Flocculibacter collagenilyticus: one gene and its partner. The protein of the gene in region 2 interacts with the protein of the main gene of each other region in a pairwise test. Links are inferred from orthologs where the notes say so. Each region holds a gene or a part of one and is shown on either strand. Other genes may lie near its edges.

The links. Proteins that work in one complex are often made in the same cells at the same time.
Region 1: the proteins of dnaQ (region 2) and dnaE interact in binary tests that used the Escherichia coli proteins (3 or more experiments, as listed by UniProt). The link is inferred for Flocculibacter collagenilyticus from one-to-one orthologs.

Annotation. Positions count from the first base shown.
Region 1 is NZ_CP059888.1:2,843,763-2,850,215, reverse strand. The notes cover bases 1-4,052. They hold dnaE (DNA polymerase III subunit alpha), read left to right. Parts: upstream 1-360; coding sequence 361-3,852; downstream 3,853-4,052. Other genes in these bases: accA (acetyl-CoA carboxylase carboxyl transferase subunit alpha), read left to right, coding at 3,871-4,052; rnhB (ribonuclease HII), read left to right, coding at 1-354. Also shown: more of accA, read left to right, coding at 4,053-4,827; tRNA lysidine(34) synthetase TilS, read left to right, coding at 4,964-6,453. UniProt on the Escherichia coli protein: DNA polymerase III is a complex, multichain enzyme responsible for most of the replicative synthesis in bacteria. This DNA polymerase also exhibits 3' to 5' exonuclease activity. The alpha chain is the DNA polymerase catalytic subunit.
Region 2 is NZ_CP059888.1:1,396,353-1,403,511, reverse strand. The notes cover bases 2,204-5,093. They hold dnaQ (DNA polymerase III subunit epsilon), read right to left. Parts: upstream 4,064-5,093; coding sequence 3,344-4,063; downstream 2,204-3,343. Other genes in these bases: rnhA (ribonuclease HI), read left to right, coding at 4,282-4,746; HUU81_RS06135 (TIGR03503 family protein), read right to left, coding at 2,204-3,368. In the rest of the region: HUU81_RS06165 (hypothetical protein), read left to right, coding at 129-491; HUU81_RS06160 (Rossmann-fold NAD(P)-binding domain-containing protein), read right to left, coding at 692-934; more of HUU81_RS06135, read right to left, coding at 1,908-2,203; HUU81_RS06120 (energy-coupling factor ABC transporter permease), read left to right, coding at 5,137-5,805; rlmA (23S rRNA (guanine(745)-N(1))-methyltransferase), read left to right, coding at 5,844-6,710; terminus macrodomain insulation protein YfbV, read right to left, coding at 6,720-7,159. UniProt on the Escherichia coli protein: DNA polymerase III is a complex, multichain enzyme responsible for most of the replicative synthesis in bacteria. The epsilon subunit contain the editing function and is a proofreading 3'-5' exonuclease.

The sequences.
Region 1 (6,453 bases), 1.4 Mb from region 2 along the record:
TTACATGCAACTATGCTGGCGATGCAGCGAGCAGTGGCAGGGTTATCCATTAAACCTGAGTATGTGTATATTGATGGGAACCGTTGCCCCCAATTATCAGTGCCAAGTGAAGCTGTCATTAAAGGTGATAGCTTGGTCGCTGAAATAAGTGCCGCATCGATTATTGCGAAGGTTACTCGAGATAAAGAAATGGTAGAACTAGATAATCAATACCCTGATTATGGTTTTGCCAAGCATAAAGGCTATCCAACAAAAGAGCATCTAGCGCAATTAGTACAATTGGGCGCAACGCCTTTTCATCGTAAAAGCTTTAAGCCAGTTCAACAAGCACTAATCGCCACACAACAAGGGTAAAAAGTAATGCCAGATGACCCGCAATTTATTCACCTTCGTATCCATAGTGACTTTTCTATGGTGGATGGCGTCAGTAAAGTTAAGCCGATTGTTGCTAAAGTAAAAGAATGCAACATGCCTGCAATGGCTATTACTGATCAGATGAATATGTGCGGCCTGGTTAAATATTATGGTGCCGCGCACGGTTCAGGTATTAAGCCTATAATTGGTGCAGACATGTGGGTTCAGTCTGACGAGTTGGAAGGTGAGCAGTTCAGGCTAACACTTTTAGCGATGAATAATCAGGGTTATAAAAATATAACGCTGTTAATTTCTAAAGCATACGAACGCGGGCATGTTGAACATAGACCCGTTATTGATAAAGCATGGTTAGCCGAGCTAAATGAAGGGATTATCATTCTTTCAGGCGCTAAAGACGGTGATATTGGTATTGCGTTATTAAAGGGAAATAACCAACTTGCCGAACAGGTAGCTACTTTTTATCAGACTCATTTTGACAACCGCTTTTATTTGGAGTTAATCCGCACCAACCGAGCCAACGAAGAAGATTATTTACATCTTGCTGTTCAGTTTGCCGCCTATGCAAATTTACCTGTTGTAGCCACCAACGAAGTTGTTATTTTAAGCAAAGACGATTTTGAAGCACATGAAATTCGTGTGGCCATTCATGATGGGTATACGTTGGATGATCCGCGACGTCCTAAGCTTTATAGCGAAGAGCAGTACTTAAGAACCGAAGAAGAAATGTTGGCATTGTTTTCCGACATTCCCGAAGCCATTGCTAATACGGTAGAAATCGCTAAACGCTGTAATGTAACAGTGAGATTGGGCGAATACTTTTTACCTAACTTCCCAACAGGAAAATTATCAACCGAAGACTTTTTAGTTAAAGTTTCTGAGGAAGGGTTAGAAGAGCGTTTAGCGTTTTTGTTTCCAGATCCTGAAGAACGTGCAGATAAACGTGGTGAGTACGACGAACGTCTTAAAATTGAACTAGACGTAATTAACCAAATGGGTTTTCCCGGATACTTCTTAATCGTAATGGAGTTCATCCAGTGGAGTAAGGATAACGATGTTCCGGTAGGCCCTGGGCGAGGCTCAGGTGCAGGCTCATTAGTCGCTTACGCATTAAATATTACTGATTTGGATCCTCTTGAATTTGACTTACTATTCGAACGCTTTCTAAACCCTGAACGTGTATCGATGCCCGATTTTGATATCGATTTTTGCATGGATAACCGTGATAAAGTTATCGATCATGTGTCTAAATTATACGGGCGTGATGCGGTATCTCAAATAATCACATTCGGCACCATGGCGGCAAAAGCCGTTGTTCGAGATGTTGGGAGGGTACTTGGTCATCCCTATGGCTTTGTTGATCGCATTTCAAAATTGATCCCACCCACACCGGGAATGACCTTAGATAAGGCATTTGAAGAAGAGCCAGAATTACCCCACCTTTACAAACAAGACGAAGATGTGCGCGAGCTTATTGATATGTGTCGTAAGCTTGAAGGTTGTACACGTAATGCTGGTAAGCATGCAGGTGGTGTTGTTATTTCACCGACTACCATCACTGATTTCGCACCACTTTATTGTGACGATGAAGGACGACAGCCGGTTACGCAATTTGATAAAAATGATGTTGAAGAAGCAGGCTTAGTAAAATTCGACTTTTTAGGTTTACGTACACTCACTATCTTAAAGTGGGCGGTAGATATGGCCAACGAAAAGTTAGTGAAAGAAGGTAAAGCATTAATTGATATTAATGCAATTCCACTTGAAGACAGTCGCAGTTTTGACATGCTAAAACGAGCAGAAACAACAGCGGTTTTCCAGCTGGAATCAAGCGGTATGAAAAGCTTGATAAGTAAGTTATTACCTGACTGTTTTGAAGATATTATTGCACTAGTAGCACTGTTTCGACCAGGACCACTAGATTCAGGCATGGTAGATAACTTTGTTGACCGAAAACACGGTCGAGAAGAAGTCTCATATCCAGATGCCAATTATCAGCATGAATTATTAAAACCCGTCCTTGAGCCCACTTACGGCATTATTTTATACCAAGAGCAAGTAATGCAAATTGCGCAGGTATTAGCCGGTTATACACTTGGTGGTGCCGACATGTTGCGTCGTGCAATGGGTAAGAAAAAGCCCGAGGAAATGGCAAAGCAACGAACAACCTTTAAAGAAGGGGCTATCAATAACGATATTGACGGCGAACTATCAATGAAAATATTCGATTTGGTAGAGAAGTTCGCGGGTTATGGTTTTAACAAGTCACACTCGGCTGCTTATGCATTAGTTTCATTTCAAACACTATGGATGAAGTGCCATTATCCAGCTGAGTTTATGGCTGCTGTAATGTCAGCCGATATGGATAATACCGACAAAATAGTTACACTTATTGACGAATGTAACCGAATGAAATTAAAAATCATTCCGCCAGATGTAAATGCAGGGTTATATAAGTTTACCGTTAATGATAACGGTGAAATAGTATATGGTATTGGTGCCATTAAAGGTGTTGGTGAAGGCCCTGTAGAAGCCATTTTGGAAGCTAGAAAGAAGCACGGCAGTTTCAAAGACTTATTTGATTTTTGTGCGAAGGTCGACTTAAAGAAAATTAATAAGCGTGTGTTAGAAAAGCTGATTTTAGCGGGGGCGATGGATAAGCTAGGTATCTCACCTGAGCAAGGGCATCGTGCTACATTAATGGCAACAATTACTGATGCCATGCGTGCTGCCGACCAACATGCTAAAGCTGAACAAATGGGACAAAGCGATTTATTTGGTTTGCTAGCTTCTGAGTCAGAGCAAGTTGAGCAACCATTTAACGAAGTAGAAGCATGGGCCGATAAAAAATGGCTAGAAGGTGAACAAGAAACGCTAGGATTATACCTAACTGGCCACCCGATCAATGCTTATGAGCGCGAAATTCGCCATTATGCACCCGGAAGGCTAGTTGACTTAGAGCCTGGGCGAAGAGATCAGGTTGCTGTAGCGGTCGGTTTGGTCATTGGTGTGCGCGTTTTGGTAAATAAAAATAATAAAAAGTGGGCTTTAGTTACATTAGATGATAAAAGTGCACGTATCGATGTGCGTTTATTTCCTGCTGATTACGAAAAGTTTCAAGATTTGCTGCAAAAAGACAAAATCTTGGTGGTATCTGGACAGGTCAGCTTTGATAACTTTAGCGGTGGTAATACAATGACCGGCCGTGATGTAATAGACATAATAAGTGCTCGTGAAAAGTACTTAAAATCTATTAAGCTAAAGTTACATCAACAGAATTTAAATGAGCAGTTTTTATCTAAGTTGAAACTTGCATTACAGCCATTTCAACAAGGTGCAACGCCAATCCAAATTGATTATACGCGGGAAGACGCGCAAGCAGTGATCGACTTAGGAACTAAATGGCGAGTTACACCAACAGATGAACTGCTTTATGAGCTTAGGATGCTAAGCTCACAACAACTAGAATTAATATTTTAAAAAGCTGAGCGTAATTTAATGAGTTTGAACTATCTAGATTTTGAACAACCCATTGCTGATTTAGAAGCAAAAATTGAAGAATTAAAGAATGTTAATCGATCTGGTTCATTAGATCTTGGTTTAGAGCAAGAAATCAGTCAACTTAAAGAAAAAAGTGTTGAATTAACAACAAAAATCTTCTCTGATCTAGAAGCTTGGCAGGTTGCAAAAGTAGCTCGCCATCCCCTTCGTCCCTACACAAAAGATTACATTGATCGTATTTTTACAGAGTTTGATGAATTGGCAGGTGATCGCGCTTTCGCTAATGATCCAGCTATTATTGGTGGTGTTGCGCGTTTAGATGGTCAGCCAGTTATGGTTATTGGTCAGCAAAAAGGACGCGATACGGCAGAAAAAATTAAGCGCAATTTTGGTATGCCAAAACCAGAAGGGTATCGTAAAGCGTTACGCTTAATGGAAATGGCCGAGCGTTTTAAAATGCCAATTATTACTTTTATTGACACGCCTGGTGCTTATCCGGGTGTTGGCGCTGAAGAGCGCGGCCAAAGTGAAGCCATTGCACGTAATTTGAAAGTGATGTCGGCTTTAAAAGTGCCCACTATTTGTACTGTTATCGGTGAAGGCGGTTCAGGCGGTGCGTTGGCAATTGGCGTGGGTGACCGTGTTAACATGCTTCAATACAGTACATACTCTGTTATTTCTCCTGAAGGGTGCGCATCTATTTTATGGAAAAGTGCAGATAAAGCGGAATTAGCTGCTGAAGCAATGGGTATAACAGCACCACGCTTAAAAGAATTAGATCTTATTAATAGTATGATAGAGGAGCCATTAGGCGGTGCGCACAGAGATATGGATAAGATGGCACTTAACTTAAAGGCGATGATCAAAAAAGATCTTGCTGAGCTTGAAGAAATGTCGATAGACGATTTACTCGCTAGCCGCTATAAACGTATTATGTCGTTTGGTTATTGCTAAATAAGTTCTATTACTTATTTTCACTGCTAAAAATTTGTAATAACCGCCTTAGGGCGGTTTTTTATTGCTTATTATTTAATCCTATCTTCAGCGCTAGCATGACTAATAGGTATTTGCTAAAAAGGTATTTGCTAACATGCACCAGATTCACCAGCATATTGCTAATAAATTATTGTCACTTTCTCTTAGCCGGTACTCTGAAATAGTGATTGCTTACAGCGGTGGATTAGATTCAACGGTTTTATTACACGCGATAGCCCAATTACAAAAAAACCACAGCATATCAACCATTAGAGCGTTTCATGTCCACCATGGAATTAGTGAGTTTGCTGATTCATGGTTGCAGCATTGCCAAGCGTTTTCAGCTTCGCTTGATGTTAGCTTTTCGTATAAGCAAGTTAAACTAGTAAAGAAAAGTAGAACCAGCACAGAGCAACAAGCGCGTGAATTAAGATATCAAGCTATAAAAGAGACGTTAACTGGTCCCGCCATTGTGGTAACAGGACAGCATGCTGACGATCAAGTTGAAACCTTATTACTTCAACTTAAACGTGGTGCTGGGTTGAAGGGGTTATCAGGCATGCCAGAGTCGATGGCTTTTACTGAAGATGCATTATTGGTAAGACCGTTATTAGATATTTCACGGAAAGCGTTAGAAGCCTATGCACAATTTTACCAACTTTCTTGGGTAGAAGATGATAGTAATACTGACACTAACTACGATCGAAATTTTTTACGCCATAATGTACTGCCCATTTTAACTGAGCACTGGCAAGGTTTTCGTCACACCGTTACACGAAGTATGCGTCATATTGCACAAGCTGATGAATTGCTGGATGAGTATGTTCAGCAAGATTATAAGGCGGCGGTTGATGGGGCTGCGTTAAGTGTTATTAAGTTGCAGGAATACTCTGAAGTCAGGCAAAAATACGTACTTAGATACTGGTTTGCGCAACATAAACTTCAAATGCCGAGTGAGTCCATCCTGCAGCAAATAATTAAACAGTTTGTTTGTAATACTTCTGAAGTCTCTTCACAAAATACTAAACTTGGAAACGATGCGGTAGTGTCGTTTTCAGGGATACAGGTGCGCGGCTATAAAGGCTATTTATATTGTTTGCCTAAGCTGTTAGGAAAAAAAGATTACCAGTGCAACGTGGATACTTATCAAGCGTTATCAACTACGAGCAACAGTGATAACACTTGCACTGTATCTATTGATTCATCAACACTTTTACCTGCTCAATTAGGCCATATTAGTTTGTCCTTACCTGCAAACGTAAATTGTGCTGTAAAAGCACCGTACTTGTATGAACAAAAACAAAATCAACCACGTAATGATGAATGTGCGAGTAACTTTTACAATGAATTAGCACTACACTTTGTACTCAACACACTTAATGTAGCGCTACCCGGTCGTCGGTCTGAAATAATAGTCACTTTTCCTCATATATATGAAGATAAGGAATTGGTATTACCAAAAAAAATTAAAATTGCAGGACGCGAGCATGCTAAATCTTTAAAGCAAATATACAAGGAGTATAACGTTCCGCCGTGGTTACGGATGTATTTACCATGTGTATTCATTGATAACCAGCTGGCTGCTATTGCAGGTGTGTGTGTGGC
Region 2 (7,159 bases):
ATTTTATTCAGTAAGTATTCAGGTTTGCTTTATTAAGCTGTTATCAACAACAGCCCCAACCGAGGAATAAAAGCGTGTTCACTAAAATTAAAAACCTCATTCTCATCTGCGCTGCCCTATGTATTAGCATGCCTGCCAACGCAGAAGAAAGTGATGTACTTAATGTAGATCGCAGCGTGGCATCTTCACTAAAATTGTCATTTCCAAACGACAAAAGAATCGAGCCAAAAACTAGTGGCTTTAATATAGAAAACTACGTATTAATGAGCAATGAAAAAGGTGAACGCTGGGCTGTAATTACAGCTACCAATAAAGCTTGGGGCAGACGTTCATTAGAACATCATCACCTTATGGCGCTTTTCGCCAATGGCGAACGCAGCACACCACTTACCTATCGCTTAGATTTTGAAGCGAATGAAACACAATCCTTTACCGTAAGTTTTGGCGAAAATAAATTTCCAATTCTTTCAATTTATACCCGAAAGAATTAAGTGAAGAGGTCAAAAGCCATAACTTAGCTACTTCACTCCAGCAATGTCAATAAAAGCCTCTGTGACATAAGATGCGTCTGATAACAGCCAAACAATTGCACTGGCGACCTCGTCTGGAATAGCGTCTCTTTGTAATGACATAGTTGGGCTTAATCTTTTAACTCTATCAAGCTAGCCATCGTCCGGATGAATATCAGTTGCTATAAAATCTGAGTGCGCACAATAACACTGATGCTCCTGTCAACTAATTCTAGAGCAAGCCCTTTCGCTACTGAGTCCATTGCTTCGTCAGATTCTGACTCTGATTCCGCATCATCAACGCACTCAAAAGGCGCACAAGTTCTTAACGCAGTAGAAGGTACATTAGTAATTGAACCACCTACTTTGTCGCGATTAACGGATGCTTTAGAACAGAAAAATGTACTTAGTATATTTAAAGCCATGACTTTTAAAGCTGTGGCTTAAACTCAGACTGCTCCATATCACCGTACTTAGCTTTCTACTCGCAATAGGCTTTGCTTGACATGGTGTTTTGCGACACAAAGTCCTGGAATGGTCATAACACCTAATATCCCTTCCCTCTAAATGGCAAACACCTGACTTTCTGTGAATCTCGATTTTTTCATAATGTTCTCCATCTAAGGTTACTTTCAATGGAAAACTCTACTTTTGATATTCTGATTTTATGGGGGAGTGACAGTGACCATTAGCAAAAAACAAGACACCTATCGCATTTTTGAGCACACTTCATCAGCATTAACTGCACATACCGATACTTAGTAATGCGAACATATAGTTTGAAATTGATAAACAACTCTGCCCATGAAATTTAACGATTCTAAAAACCGTATCAGGCAAAAAAATATAATTAAATTAGATATGCTACTAGAATGGATAACAAGACAAAAAACATACATGGCGGAGTGGACGGGACTCGAACCCGCGACCCCCGGCGTGACAGGCCGGTATTCTAACCAACTGAACTACCACTCCGCATTGTAATGTATTTTAAGATTCGTTGGCGGAGTGGACGGGACTCGAACCCGCGACCCCCGGCGTGACAGGCCGGTATTCTAACCAACTGAACTACCACTCCACAAAGAATCTTATATCAATCTAAATCACTCTCAATACCAATCAATGGCGGAGTGGACGGGACTCGAACCCGCGACCCCCGGCGTGACAGGCCGGTATTCTAACCAACTGAACTACCACTCCAGAAAGCTTTTTAGATTGTAATTGGCGGAGTGGACGGGACTCGAACCCGCGACCCCCGGCGTGACAGGCCGGTATTCTAACCAACTGAACTACCACTCCGCGCAAACGTTTTGGAAACCGTGTTCCCTTAACGCGGCGGAGATAATACGGATCTGAGTATGTTGCGTCAACCCCTTTTTTTAACTTTTTAAGGGTTTTCTAATCATCTGGCATCGAAAGGTCTAAAATATCATCAGATTTACCGTCTTCTGGTGTTTTTTTAGTCTCTTTATTGTCAGAAGATGCATTTTCCTCTTCATCTTTTTTCTTCTTTTTGAATTTTGGCAAGGCGGGTAATTTAAAAGAAAGTGGTTTTTTTAGTATATAAATTCTTATTACTACATAACCGATACCTAATATGACTAAGTTACCAATTATGACCAATGTAATAATTACCCATAAACTCATTGTTTCTGGCTCTGGCTCTTCAGGGACAACTGCTTCTTGCTCACTTTTTTCTTCTACAGCCTCTTCTTCAGGAGAATTTGCTTCTGCATCAGACTCTAATGGCGACACATTAAAAGTAAAGGTAGGTAATTTTAAGATAAACTCACGGCCATTGGCGTTTTTACCAAACCCTTGAATATCTACTTTATACACGCCGTAATCATAATTAATAATATCTAGGGTGCGAGCTTCTTCAATTTTTTCAACAATAGAAAAACTTTGTATTTCGTTGTTAGGGTAATGCACTTTGCCTTGAAAGATCACTGAGGTTTTATCAACATAATCACCTAGTACTTCTAACGTCAGTACATGGTAATCATCAGCTTTATCTGTTTTCTCTACACTGACTTTAAATGGTGACGGATGAACGATAACCGGGTCCAGTTCAATTTCCCGGTGAAACATCGGCATTCTAATAATATATTGAGGGATCCACTCGCCGTCAGGGAATTCTAATTTCAATTCTCCAGTAAACACACCATCTTTAGGCCGCTCGTCATAGCCCTTACCATTATCTTTAAACTGTGCAAACTTCACCATGTCGGCACCAAAATTGGGGTAATCTGCATTATTAGTACTGATGAAATTAACATCCAGCTGTAATACATCATCAATTGCCCCTGCTCTGAAACGTTCACCGCCATTAGTAATATAGCCTGTCAGCTTAATAGACTCTCCTTGTATTAAAATTTCAGGAAGTGGCTCTGCATGCAGTTCAATATCGCTAATCACCATAATTTTACTACCCGGCAAAAGCTGACCGACCGCTTGCCAAGGCCCTGGTGTCGGATTTTTAAGACGAATTAAGTCATACGTTTTATCATCAAACCATTCAATTTCACCCGTTACTGCCATCGTGGCATATAACTTACTGCCATCTGGTTTAACTAAAATAACTGGCGGCGAACCTGGCTCACGAAAAAACAACATTGTTACTTCATCAACTTCGTGATCTATACGAAAGCGATTTTCAAGTAGTGGGATTTGATTGCCAAGATCTTGGCCAAGTAATTTTACGTTTGGTGAGATATTGGCTGATTGATCAGCTTGTGCATGCACGCTCTTAATGAATAAAAAAGCGATTACATTCAGCAGAATTAACAGCCACGCAACCCTACTGCGTGACAGTAGCCTGTTGGTTTGATGGTTTAATTGTCTGGTACTGCTCGCCACAAACAACTTCCTCCTTTATTTTCAACGATATCTAGCCTTGATTCGTGGGCCAGTAATTCATCATTAGTCGCTTTTATTATTTTTAATGGCGCACGATTACTGTCTAATCTGCGAATACCTGCTTCTTCTCCACTTTGGTTTTCGTCACCATGATTTAATTTTAGCTTCTTCTGCCCCCCTGTCATCGACAGATAAACATCAGCGAGAATTTCGGAATCCAGTAACGCGCCGTGAAGCATACGATGAGAGTTATCTATGCCATAACGACGACACAACGCATCAAGGTTATTTTTTTGGCCCGGATGAAGCTTTCTCGCCATCGTTAGCGTATCAACCACAGTGCAATAATCTGTGGTTTGTCCCCAAGATGGATTAAATAGCTTAAACTCGTGATCCATAAAGCCCACATCGAACGGAGCATTGTGAATAACTAGTTCAGCACCGTTTATGTATTCAAAAAAGGCAGTAGCCACTTGCGCAAATACAGGCTTATCTTGTAGAAATTGATTAGTTATACCATGTACACCTATGGCTTCTTCTTCAATAAAGCGCTGTGGATTGACATAACAGTGAAAGTTATTACCCGTAAAACGTCGATTAACAAGCTCAACACATCCTATTTCTATAATACGATGACCTTGTTTTGGGTCTATCCCTGTTGTTTCTGTATCCAGTAATATTTGGCGATGACTCATGCTTTTTCTTTACCTATTCATTTTGCAATTAGATTATACTGCTGCATGTAATTTATAAAGCTACACTCGGGATTATTTGCATTGCTTGCGCTATTTTATCTAACTCCCGCAAAAATATTTATCAATATATGTTTAAATATTTGGTTATGTTAATAGTAGCTAATAAATTTACTACGCTGCACATCTCTTTCTGATTGAATTAAAATATGGATGAATAAATGTTAAAAGACGTGAAATTATTCACAGACGGCTCTTGTCTTGGAAATCCTGGCCCTGGTGGTTATGGGGCTATTTTATTTTATAAAGGGCATGAAAAAGAGCTTGCTAGAGGCTACGAGCTAACGACGAATAATCGTATGGAGTTACTAGCATGTATTGAAGGTCTAAAAGTATTAAAAGAGCGCTGCAACGTAACGCTAACCACAGATAGCCAATACGTCAGGCAAGGAATTACCAGCTGGATCCATGGTTGGAAAAAAAATGGATGGCGAACAAGCAGCAAACAGCCGGTTAAGAATGTAGATTTATGGAAAGCATTGGATGCGGAGTCACAAAAACATAATATCCAATGGAATTGGGTAAAAGGGCATTCTGGTCATCCTGAAAATGAACGCTGTGATGAATTAGCTAGGAATGCCGCTGAGTCTAGTACGTTAATACCTGATGAAGGTTATATTTCCTAAGCTATTCTGCCCATAAAACTATCAAATACAAAATATGAGTTGAGCCGCACATATGTTTAGCTTAACTCACTTCACAAATTTAAATGAAAATGGCCTAGCACGATTAATCCCATAGCAACGTACTTTAATGCTAAAGCGCAGCACTAAATAACCTAATCCCTGCATATAATGTGATTAACATGCACAATAAGCTGGCTACCAGTGATGCAATTGCTAAATATTTACTGACCATTACTACTTACAACCTATAATTATGAGCTAACAACAACTAATAACATGTATTACTGATGCGTTTGCTTCCATTAGCTTGTATTCAAGCTTGGAAATGCGCAGATCATACGCGCATATTAGTGAGAAGTGGTCTGAGTAGATTTGGAGTCACGTAATTGAATGGTGAACGAGTTAAATATTTTTCATATCGCGTCATTAATCATTTATATAGTTTTCGTAGTTAAAGCACAAAAACCTAACTTGATTAGTTCGCTAGTGCAAGACAGTAACGGTACTAATCGGCTGTTTGCTGCCGTTGCTGTAACTGCCGTACTGTGGAGTTTTGATGCTGGTATATATCCTTTACTAAGCGTGCATTTGCTTGCATCTACCGTTACAACACTGATGTTTGGTTGGCGATTAGCATTAATTGTTCAACTTACCGTCATAGTGTTATTAGTCCTAACAGGACAAATTGCTTGGCAGCATGCTGGTATGACGGGGTTATCTGACTCTGTCGTTACTGTCGGGCTAAGCTACTTTATTTATATGTTAAGCTATCATTACTTACCACGTCACTTTATTGTATATGTGTTCGTTTGTGGTTTTTTTGCTGCTGCATGCTCAATGATTGCCCATATGTTATTCACAACCACTTATTTAGTGCTACTTAATGACTATTTTGGGCAGTACGATTGGCCTATAATACGCGACAATTATTTAATCCTGACATTACTTACTTGGTTTCCAGAAGCATTTTTAAATGGCATGTTGGTAACATTGCTAGTAGTTTACAAGCCCGACTGGATGAGTACGTTCTTCGATTCTGAATATTTAAATAATAAATAATTACTTTTATAACATTCCTTTAGCAGAGATTTATTTTAGTGACCGATATAGTCCAAACCAAACTCAGTGCACCACATTATCGTTGCCCGTTATGTAAAGAGCCTTTGTCACTGATTGAAAACAGTTTCAAATGCTCGAACAATCATAGTTTTGATAAAGCGAAAGAACAATATGTAAATTTACTGCCTGTGCAGCAAAAAAACTCTCTGCAACCGGGTGATGACAAGTCAATGGTGCTGGCAAGAAGAACATTTTTGTCGTTAGGTTATTACGATAAACTTCGGGTTGAAGTAATTAACATCATAAAAAGCACTTTATCAAAGCATGATCAAAGTAATGAAGCTACTAATTTATTGGACTTAGGGTGTGGCGAAGGGTTTTATACCGCACTTTTCTCTAAAGAGTTACAGCAACTCAACTCTAGTAGTACAGCATATGGCATCGATATTTCAAAATCAGCCGTAAAATATGCCGCCAAACGCGACAAACAAAGCCATTATTGTGTGGCTACCAATGCTAGCCTCCCGTTTAATGATGGTTTCGCTGACATAATAACTAACGTTTTTGCGCCTATTGATGCAACAGAGTGCGCACGTATTCTTAAACCAAAGGGAGAATTGGTGAGAGTGTCGCCCGGCCCTAAACACCTTATTGAATTAAAGTCAGAAATTTATGACACTCCTCGGCTACACAAAGCAACCACGGAACCTGAAGGCTTTAAACAAACTGATAATGTTCAGGTAAGCTATCAAATCGCGTTAACCGACCCGCAAGCAATTGAAGCATTAATCGATATGACACCGTTTGCGTGGAAAATATCTACCGAAAACAAAAAACGCTTGTTAAATGAACAAGCGCTTTCATTGTCATTAGATTTTGTGATTGATGTCTATCAGGTTGCGTAGCGAAGTAAACTAAAATAAGTCTTTGGTGAAAGCCTTGTCCATTTCATCAAAGGCACGCTTTAACAGCATGGCTAGCTCAATGTATTTCGGTCTCGCCTTTGCGGTGCTTAACTGACAGCCTTGCTCTTTCATCTTTTGATAAACTTCTTTATACCAAAGCGCCGTACTAGGCGGTAATAACGTATTCGAACGTTTACCTAACCAAAGCAAGCCTTGCACAGGAATTGAAAGAATAAATAAAGCAAAGGTAATTGCTTGTGGTAAATATTCAGTGCCCAAATACTGATACTGAATAAAAACCGACATCACTGCCACCATAGGCAACACGTTAATTGCAAATTGAGTTGCTTTAATAACTCGGTATTCCGGAAAATACGTTGCTAACTCACTTCTCATTGGCCACATTTTGCTATAAGACTGACCATCTCTTATAAGTGACATCAAACTCT